Regions from separate parts of the Methylobacterium sp. 142-1Y genome, predicted to be linked through region 2. Evidence: predicted binding sites of a transcription regulator. Region 2 holds the regulator's gene; each other region holds the start of a gene.
What was found. The regulator LexA, encoded in region 2, represses DNA repair genes until DNA is damaged. The targets are predictions, from matches to a motif close to TGTTCNNNNTGTGTTCNG.

Region 1 (3,273 bases), 1.0 Mb from region 2:
GCCGGCTATCGTTCGTCGCCTCCGGCAGGTGAACCACCGTCGAGACGGAGCGCATCGGGTCGCCGCGGTCGTGCTCACTGGTGTGGTAGAAGACCGTGACGGCCGAGACCGCGAGCCCGTCGCGCCGCAGCTTCTCGCCGAGCCGTGTCGCGTGCGCCGCTACCGCCTGCTCGAGGACCGTCCGCTCGGTGATCCGGGACGAGAACGAGCGGGTCACCGCGCAGCCCTTGCGCCGGGCCGGCACGATCTCGAGGGGCAGGCAGGCCCGCCCGCGCAACTCGTGAATGATGCGCTCGCCCACCACCGTCAGCGAGGCCCGCGCCGGCCGGGGATCGAGGTCGCGTAAGTCCGCCACCGTGTCGACGCCCATGGCGGTGAGCCGCGCCGGCGAGGCGCGTCCGATGCCCCAAACCTCGCCCACCGAGATCCCGACCATCCAGGCGGCGCGCTCGGCCTCATCGGACAGGTCGCACACGCCCCCGAGCTCGGGCACGGTCTTGGCGATGTGGTTGGCGAGCTTGGCGAGCGTCTTCGTCGGCCCGATTCCAACGCAGGTCGGCAGGCCGGTCCACTGGCGCACCGTGGAGCGCAGATCCCGGGCCAGCGCCACCCGGTCGCGCTCGCGAACGTCGGACAGGTCTAGGAACGATTCGTCGATGGAGTAGATCTCCACGTCCGGTGCGAACTGGCGGTAGACGGTGTTGGCCCGGGCCGACATGTCGCCGTAGAGGGCGTAGTTCGAGGAGAACACCCGCACCTTCTGGCGCCGGCACAGGTCGCGGATCTTGAAGTAGGGCTCGCCCATCTTGATCCCGAGGGCCTTGGCCTCGGCGGTGCGGGCGATGGCGCAGCCGTCGTTGTTCGAGAGCACGATCACCGGCACGCCGGTGAGCTTCGGGTCGAACACGCGCTCGCAGGAGCAATAGAAGGAATTGCCGTCGATCAGCGCGATCGCCCGGCTCATCGCACGAGGCTCGCGCGGGCCTTCACGTGGTGCCAGCGCACCGAGAACAGCAGCACGCCCCAGAGCAGCCCCTCCTCCAGGTCTTCCAGGGCGAACTCCTCCTGCATCTCCGGATTGTCGAAGGTGAGACTCAGCCGGTTGCCGATCATCACCAGGCGCTTGAGGCTCATCTCGCCGTTGACCACGGCCACCACGACGGCGCCGGAGGTGGGCGAGAGCGAGCGGTCGACCACGGCCAGGTCCTCGTCGTGGATGCCGGCGCCCTTCATGCACCAGCCGCGGACGCGCCAGATGAAGGTGGCCGGCGGGTTGGGGACGAGCCAACGCGGCAGCTCCAGCGCGCCCTCGATGAAGTCTTCGGCCGGGCTCGGGAACCCGGCGCAGAGGGTCGGGAGCATGAACGGGATCCTCACGAGCCCGCCTGCGTCTGCCGCTTCCGCACCGACCCGATAGAGACCCACGCCCGCCCTCCATTTTAGAACAGAAAGAGAACAAACAGGCTGGAGGTTCCTGGTCAAGGCCGAGTTTCGGACCCGTGTGGAGGTGGGGGCAACGGGATCACGAGATCGTGCTTTAACATCCGCCGCCCTCTCGTTCCCGCCAACCGCGGGCGCATCTGGCAAGTAGTCCTTCCATCTCCAGCGACACGGGATGAGACATAACGCTTTATTGATAGGTGATTATATTGGCTGTCCTTGAAATAAATCTGCAATATTAATGTAAGATATACTCATTAATGAATAATATATTTTTGCGATAAACAGTCAACATTATATTATCGGCCATTATTTTGGCAGCTTGACATGCGACCTTTTCGTGATCTATTACCAATCACATCGTATCAGAGTGTAGGAGCACGAAAAATTATGATTTCAAATATTAATTAAAACTTATATGATATCTTGAATCTATAAATGTCTGATTGAGAGAAAAACAACATGGCGAATCCCGAAATAAATAATGAACAAGAGAGTCCTGCAGTTGATCGTCAAAAACCTAGCAGATCAACAAAGATCCTGCTTCGACTAAAAAAAATAGGTAGTACTGATTTTGCAAATCGTCCACCGATAATCAAGTTTAGTATTGCGGTAGCAGCACTGATAACTTTATTTGATATAGTAAGAGCTATTTATGTAAATGGCGCATTCTATATAAATGATAGGGTGATACTTAATTTTGTTCTCAATGCGTTTTTTCAGTGGTTGATTTTTTATTTCATAATAACAAACGATGCGGTCAAGAGTTTTTTGAGGGGAATACTAAGAAAAAATATCGAAATATCGGAATTTGCCAATATAGGCCCTGCAATCTCGAAATTATCTGACGCTGACAAGCTAGCTCACTACAACAGGCTAGCAATTCTTGTCGATTTGCGCAACCGAATAAAAATGCTAAGAGGACGAAGCACCGTCATATTAATAACTATCGGCGCAGCATTGGTATCAGCAGCACTAATAGTTATATTTGCAGGGCAGTTGACAAGTCTAGATGCAAAGGCTGTCGGATCGACAGATCGACTTAGGTCAGAAATAAACGCCATCGATTCTCAAATTGCAACGCTATCTGAAGCTAGATCTATCCTGAAGCGCGCTACTTTACCGAAAGATGGAAAAGAGTCCGCTAATAGCAGAGATATCGATGATGCATGGAACAGATTCACAAGGGGGAATGTTTTGAATTATATCCCCCCCAAGGATCTCGAAGCGCTCGAAGATGCTTATAAATCTGCATTGACAAACAAATCTCATTTGGATGATTTAATGCAGAAAGCCTGGGCAAAAGAAATAAATTCTGAACGCGGATATAGTGATGTAAAATATCTTATCGCAACAGCAATAACACGAATCGGCGTGGTCGTCATTATTGTATTTTTGGTGCAGATATTGTTAGATCTATACCGATACAATACAAGATTATTAAGCTATTACAATTCATATGCTGATGTCGTTACTTTATGGGATGGATCAGATCAGAAGCTTGAACTGATGATTAAATCGTTCCCGCCACCGAAGGTGGATTTCGGAAAAGAGCCTAAACATCCATTGCAAGATATCATACGAGCTGTTGAAACGCACATGAAATCATCAGGCGCACAAAATGCAAGTAACGCAAAATCTCATGAGAAATCGTCTTAATTTTACCAATCATTATTTATATAATAATCCTAAATATCATCACAATAAGTACAAAGTTGAAAGATCTGTATGAATTATTTTTTTATTGCTACCAATTGTACCCGCGTTTTTGGAATCTAGCTAGGCGGGATCTCGCGATCAAAATATTTTACTATCTTTCAAGCTAAAATCTAA
Region 2 (3,273 bases):
CGCCGGCTACCGCACGCTGGTGACGACGCTGACCAAGCGCATGGCCGAGGACCTGACCGAGTACCTGCACGAGAACGGCGTGCGGGTGCGCTACATGCATTCCGACATCGACACGCTGGAGCGGATCGAGATCATCCGCGACCTGCGGCTCGGCGCCTTCGACGTTCTGATCGGCATCAACCTCCTGCGCGAGGGCCTCGACATCCCGGAATGCGCCCTCGTCGGCATCCTCGACGCCGACAAGGAAGGCTTCCTGCGCTCCGAGACCTCGCTGATCCAGACCATCGGGCGGGCCGCCCGCAACGCCGACGCCCGCTGCATCCTCTACGCCGACCACATCACCGGCTCGATGGAGCGGGCGATGGCCGAGACCGAGCGCCGGCGCAAGAAGCAGCTCGCCTATAACGAGGAGCACGGCATCACGCCCCAGAGCGTGAAGCGCAACATCTCCGACATCCTGGAGAGCGTCTACGAGCGCGACCACGTCCAGGTCGATACGGGGCTGGCGAAATCCGCCGTCACGGTCGGCCACAACCTCAAGGCGGTGATGGCCGACCTCGAGAAAAGGATGCGGGCGGCCGCCGCCGATCTCGACTTCGAGGAGGCGGCGCGGCTTCGCGACGAGCTCAAGCGCCTCCAGGCGACCGAACTCGCCATCGCCGACGACCCGATGGCCGAGCAGGCCGATGTCGAGCGCGAGGCCGGCCGCTTCGGCGCCAAGCGCAAGCGCCGGGGTGCGGAACCGCTCGGCTACGGTCCGGGCGGCAAGGGCGTCTCGGACGAAGGCACCCGCATCCGCCAGCCCGACCTCGACGACATGGGCCCGGGCACCGACCGCGAGGTGCCGTTCACCTACGCCGAGCGCCCGACCGGCCGCTCGACGCAAGGGTTTCCTGGTCAGAAGCCGAAATACAAGGGCCGCAAGGGGCGGGGCTGAGGCGCAGGCCCGGACCGGCGCGGCGGACAGTCCCGCGCCGGTCGAACCCCGCGCGGAACGTGCCTCATCGTCCGATCGACCCGTGACATCCCCGTCTATCACCCCGGTTGCTGCGCCCTCGCGCCGCTTTTTCGAAGCCGCTTGCGGAACACTTGCGGAACGCTTACCATGTTCGCGATTTGTTTCCGGAGCGCGGCAGCGCGGGGATGAGAGTGTCACATGCTCACGCGTAAGCAGTTGGACCTGCTCCGCTTCATTCAGCAGAGAATGCGCGAGACGGGCGTGCCCCCGTCCTTCGACGAGATGAAGGACGCCCTCGATCTCAAGTCGAAATCGGGCATCCACCGCCTGATCACGGCCCTGGAGGAGCGGGGCTTCCTGCGCCGCCTGCCGAACCGGGCCCGGGCGATCGAGGTGATCCGCCTGCCCGACACGGTGACGGGACCGGCGCAGGCCGCACCGGCCGCCGGGGCCGAGGTGGTGCGGTTCAATCCCAGCGTGGTCGAGGGCGGGCGCGCTCACGAGCCGAAGCGGCAGGCCGGTATCCCCGCGATGGCGACGGCGTCGGACGAGAACGGCCACTCGGTCAGCGTGCCGGTGATGGGCCGGATCGCCGCCGGTACGCCGATCTCGGCGATCCAGAGCCAGAGCCGCACGGTGGCGATGTCGCCGGACTTCCTGGCCAGCGGCGAGCATTACGCCCTGGAGGTGCGCGGCGATTCGATGATCGAGGCCGGCATCCTCGACGGCGACCTGGTGGTGATCCGCCGCCAGGAGACCGCCAATACCGGCGACATCATCGTCGCGCTGATCGACGACGAGGAGGCCACGCTCAAGCGCCTGCGCCGCCGCGGCTCCTCGATCGCGCTCGAGGCCGCCAACCCGGCCTACGAGACCCGCGTGCTCGGGCCCGACCGGGTGCGGATCCAGGGCCGGCTGGTGAGCCTGGTCCGGAAGTACTGAAGGGGCTTTCAGTCAAGCGCGGGAACCCTCCCCCCCTCTGCGGGGGAGGGTGGCGAACGGAGTGAGCGCAGCGGGACGAAGTCCCGCCGAGAGGGGCAGCGCGACGCTGATCCAGGTGGCGTCCGTCACTATGGTCGCGACCTCTCCGGAAGCGTGGTTCCCCTCTCCCGGCCTGCTCCGCAGGCCACCCTCCCCCGCAGAGGGGGGAGGGTTCAGGGCGTCGCGCTCGTCAGTGCGCGCTGCCGGTCGCCACGAACTTGAACAGGAACACCGCGGCGATCACCCACACCACCGGCTTCACGTCCCGGAACCGCCCGGTGAGCAGCTTGATCACCGCGTAGGTGATGAAGCCGAAGGCGACGCCGTTGGCGATCGAGTAGGTGAAGGGCATCAGCAGCGCCGTGACGCAGGCCGGCAGCACCTCGGTCAGGTCGTCCCAGTCGAGATCGACCAGCTCGTGCAGCATCAGGCAGGCGACGTAGAACAGGGCCGGCGCCGTGGCATAGGCCGGGACCGAGCCGGCGAGGGGCGCGAAGAACAGGCAGGCCAGGAACAAAACCGCCACCGTGGCGGCGGTGAGCCCGGTGCGCCCGCCCTCCTCGACGCCGGACGCGCTCTCGAGATAGGCGGTCGTGCTCGACGTGCCGAGCAGCGAGCCGACGAAGATCGACGAGGAATCCGCCATCAACGCCTTGTCGAGGCGCTCCATCTTGCCCTCGGTCAGCAGCCCCGCCCGGTTGGCGACGCCCATCAGCGTGCCGGTGGCATCGAACAATTCGACGAGGAAGAACACCAGGATCACGTTGAGCAGGCCGCCCGACAGCGCGCCCTTGATGTCGAGGGCGAACAGGGTCGGGGCGATCGAGGGCGGCAGCGAGGCCACACCCTGGAAGGTGTTGTCGGCGACGATGAAGCTCAACGCCGTCACGGTCAGGATGCCGGCAAGCAGCGCGCCGCGCACCTTGCGCACCGAGAGCACCGCGACGATCAGGAAGCCCAGCACCGCCAGCACCGTGCTCGGCTTGTGCAGGTCGCCCAGCGTCACGAAGGTCGCGGGGCTCGCCGTCACCACGCCGGCGCTCTTCAGCGCGATGATCGCGAGGAAGAGCCCGATGCCGACCGTGATCGCGATGCGCATCGAGCGGGGAATGCCCTCGACGATGATCCGTCGCAGCCCCGTCAGCGTGACGACCATGAAGCACAGGCCGGAGATGAACACCGCGCCGAGCGCCGCCTGCCAGGTGTAGCCCATCTGGAGCACCACCACATAGGCGAAGTAGGCGTTGAGCCCCATGCCCGGCGCCAGCGCGATCGGGTAGTTGGCGTAGAACGCCATCACCAGGGAGCCGATCGCCGCGACGAGGCAGGTCGCG
Region 3 (3,273 bases), 130 kb from region 2:
GTCCGTCATTCCCTTCGACCAGCGTGAAGGCCACATCTGGTTCGACGGCCGCATGGTGCCGTGGGCGGACGCGAAGATTCACGTACTCAGCCACGGCCTGCACTACGGCTCCAGCGTGTTCGAGGGCGAGCGCGCCTATGGCGGCCAGATCTTCAAGTGCACCGAGCATTCGCAGCGCCTGCGCCGCTCGGCCGAGCTCCTCGACTTCGAGGTCCCGTACTCGGTGGCCGAGATCGATGCCGCCAAGAAGCTGGTGCTGAAGGAGAGCGGCCTTAAGGACGCCTATCTCCGCCCGGTCGCCTGGCGCGGCTCGGAGATGATGGGCGTCTCGGCGCAACACAACACCATCCACCTTGCCATCGCGGCGTGGGAGTGGCCGAGCTACTTCGACCCGGCGACCAAGATGAAGGGCATCCGAATGGACCTGGCGGAGTACCGCCGGCCCGATCCGCGCACCGCCCCCTCCGCCTCGAAGGCGGCGGGTCTGTACATGATCTGCACGATCTCCAAGCACCGGGCCGAGAACAAGGGCTATGCCGATGCCCTGATGCTCGACTGGGAGGACAACGTCGCCGAGTGCACCGGCGCCAACGTGTTCTTCATCCAGGACGGGGTGATCCACACGCCCCAGGCCGACCGCTTCCTCAACGGCATCACCCGCCAGACCGTGATCGACCTGGCGAAGCGCCGCGGCTACGAGGTGGTCGAGCGGCGCATCCGCCCCGAGGAGATGGCGGGCTTCTCCGAGTGCTTCATCACCGGCTCGGCCGCCGAGGTCACCCCGGTCTCGGAGATCGCCCAGTACCGCTTCACCCCGGCGGCGATGACCCAGACACTGATGGACGACTACACCGCCGAGGTGCAGCCGCGGGCCAAGGCGGCCTGAACGAAGGCGGCCTGAACGAAGGCGGCCTGAACCTCGCGACGATCGCCTGAACCGAAGGCCCCGGGCGGGAGACCGCCCGGGGCCTTCGCGCATCCGGATCTGCGATTTCCCGGGGACAAGCCGCCGCTGCGACGGTCGACCCGGGAACGCGGGCCGGGGCTTCCCCGTTATCTGGGCGGAACATTCAGAGAACATGAGGCTCTCATGACCGCCAAGACCGCCGCCGCCAAGACCGCCGACCACCACGAGACCGAGAACCCGAAGCAGGACCCGAAGGATACCTCGAACCGCATCAAGGACCCGAAGGACTGGACCACCGGCTCCGAGCCGATGACCGGGGCCCAGGCCTCCTACCTCAAGACCCTGGCCGAGCAGGCCAAGGACGACGATGCGTACGACCCCGATCTCGACAAGGCCGAGGCCTCGCAGCGCATCGACGCCCTGCGCAAGGAGACCGGCAAGGCCTGACGGCGAGGTTCGCCGCGCGGACGACGCAAGCGGGGGCCGGGACAGGGGGGCGCTCCCCCCTCCCGGAACGACGAACGGGGTCTCGCCCGGCAGAGGGACACCGCAGCGGCGGATTAGCCCATCGGGTTAACCCCCGGTGAGGGGATCTGCCGTAATGTCCCGGGCGACGGACCGGGAGAAGGCGACGTGCGTGGCAGATCACGGGGGACGGCGGCGCCGCGGTGCTTCCGACGTGACCAATCCGGCGCGACGGCGATCGAGTACGCCCTGATCGCGGGCCTGATCTTCCTCGCTCTGACGACCGCACTCGCGGTCTACGGCGATTCGGCCGGCGGCCTGTTCGGGAACCTCAGCAACCGGTTCGTCGCGGCCCTGCGCTGAGGCCGCTTTTCCGTCGTCATACGCTTTCCGATTGATCGCTTCGCGATGCGGAAAGCGGCTTCACTCCGCCGCCATCCCGAGATTGTCCAGGCATTGCCGGATCTGACCGGCCAGGATGTCCGCCAGCGGATTGGGCTCCTCCGCGCGGTGGCGCATCAGTCCGATACGGCAGGCCGGCAAGGCCGCGAAGCCGTCCTGCGGCCCGAGCACCCGCATGCCGGGGCGCAAGGCGCTTTCGGGCAGCACTGAGACCGCGAGCCCCGCCAGCACCGCGGCCCCGACCGCGGTGGAGTTCCAGCTGACGAACAGGATCCGGCTCTGGCGCCCGCCGCGCTCCAGCGCCTCGATGGCCGCCCGGCGCCAGTTGCAGGCCGGCCGCCCGAGGGCGAGGGGCACCGGCTGCGCGGTATGGACGGCGTGGCGGCTCGACGTGACCCAGAGCAGGGCCTCGGTGCGGATCGTCTCGACGGTGCGTCGTCCCTTCTCCTTCGCAGACCCCTTGGCCTCCGTCACGATGGCGAGGTCGATGTCGCCGTCGGCGATCCGCTCGGCCAGCATGTCGGTGGGTTCGCAGATCACCGTGACCTCGGCCCGGGGATGGGTCCGGGCGAAGCGCCCGAGGATCTCCGGCAGGTAGCGGTCGACGTAATCGTCCGGCAGGCCGAGGCGCACCCGCCCGGCGAGGTCGCCCTCGTCGAAGGTCGCCAGGCACTCGGTCTGCAGCCGCACGATGCGCCGCGCATAATCGAGCAGGCGCTCGCCGTCGTCGGTCAGCCGCACGCCGCGGCCGGCCTTGGCGAAGATCTCGCGCCCGACCCGCTCCTCCAGCCGCTTCATCTGCATCGAGACGGCGGACTGGGTCTTGTGCACGAGGTCCGCCGCCCGGGTGAACGAGCCGCTCTCGGCGATCGCCACCAGGGTCCGGAGCTGGTCGATGTCGAGGGGATGCACCGGGCCGCTCCGTCGTCGATTCCCGCATCAATCCTTGTGATGTGACATATCTCAATCATTCGCTCAACGCATCGGCGAAGCGCGGCTATGACGGGTGCAGCGGAAAGAGCGATGGCCGGCGCATGACGAGGTTCGCCGCATGCTCTTCGCGGGAGACCACGATGACGATCAGCTACGCCCCCCTGTACGGTGCCCTCACGATGGCTTTCGGCTTCGGCCGCAAGGCCGTGCAGATCGCGGCCCGGATCGTCACCCTGTGGATCAACCGCCGCGCCGCCTACCGCCTCGCCGAACTCGACGACCGGGCGCTGAAAGACATCGGCCTCACCCGCAGCGACGTGCTCGGCGCCCTCGACCTGCCCTTCGCGCAAGACCCGACCCTGCCCCTGGTGCATCGACGTCGCGCGCGGCGCCAGCCCCCGCCGCCGGCCATGACCGTGCGGCTGGCCGCCCGGGACGGGCGGGCGGTGGGGGAGGGGGCCTGACGGGCTCGCGCCGTTTCTAACCACCCCCGGACAGGCGGGGTGATCCTCTCTCCCGCGCACCCGCTATCGCATTCACACATCTCCTCCGAGAGCTCTGATCCT

Region 1: AC3AOF_RS10140 (LexA family protein) is a predicted target of LexA. The motif match lies at 1,441-1,458, and genes of this name have one in related genera.
Region 3: AC3AOF_RS05130 (DUF3072 domain-containing protein) is a predicted target of LexA. The motif match lies at 1,063-1,080, and genes of this name have one in related genera.

The regions. Positions count from the first base shown of each region.
Region 1 is NZ_CM173224.1:2,229,414-2,232,686, forward strand. Features, by position in the region: gene AC3AOF_RS10135 (Y-family DNA polymerase) at 1-964, opposite strand, end outside; gene AC3AOF_RS10140 (LexA family protein) at 961-1,425, opposite strand; gene AC3AOF_RS10145 (hypothetical protein) at 1,903-3,099, shown strand.
Region 2 is NZ_CM173224.1:1,212,707-1,215,979, reverse strand. Features, by position in the region: gene uvrB (excinuclease ABC subunit UvrB) at 1-937, shown strand, start outside; gene lexA (transcriptional repressor LexA) at 1,157-1,900, shown strand; gene AC3AOF_RS05725 (NCS2 family permease) at 2,130-3,273, opposite strand, start outside.
Region 3 is NZ_CM173224.1:1,078,678-1,081,950, reverse strand. Features, by position in the region: gene AC3AOF_RS05135 (branched-chain amino acid aminotransferase) at 1-886, shown strand, start outside; gene AC3AOF_RS05130 (DUF3072 domain-containing protein) at 1,091-1,354, shown strand; gene AC3AOF_RS05125 (Flp family type IVb pilin) at 1,541-1,735, shown strand; gene AC3AOF_RS05120 (LysR substrate-binding domain-containing protein) at 1,796-2,686, opposite strand; gene AC3AOF_RS05115 (DUF1127 domain-containing protein) at 2,848-3,171, shown strand.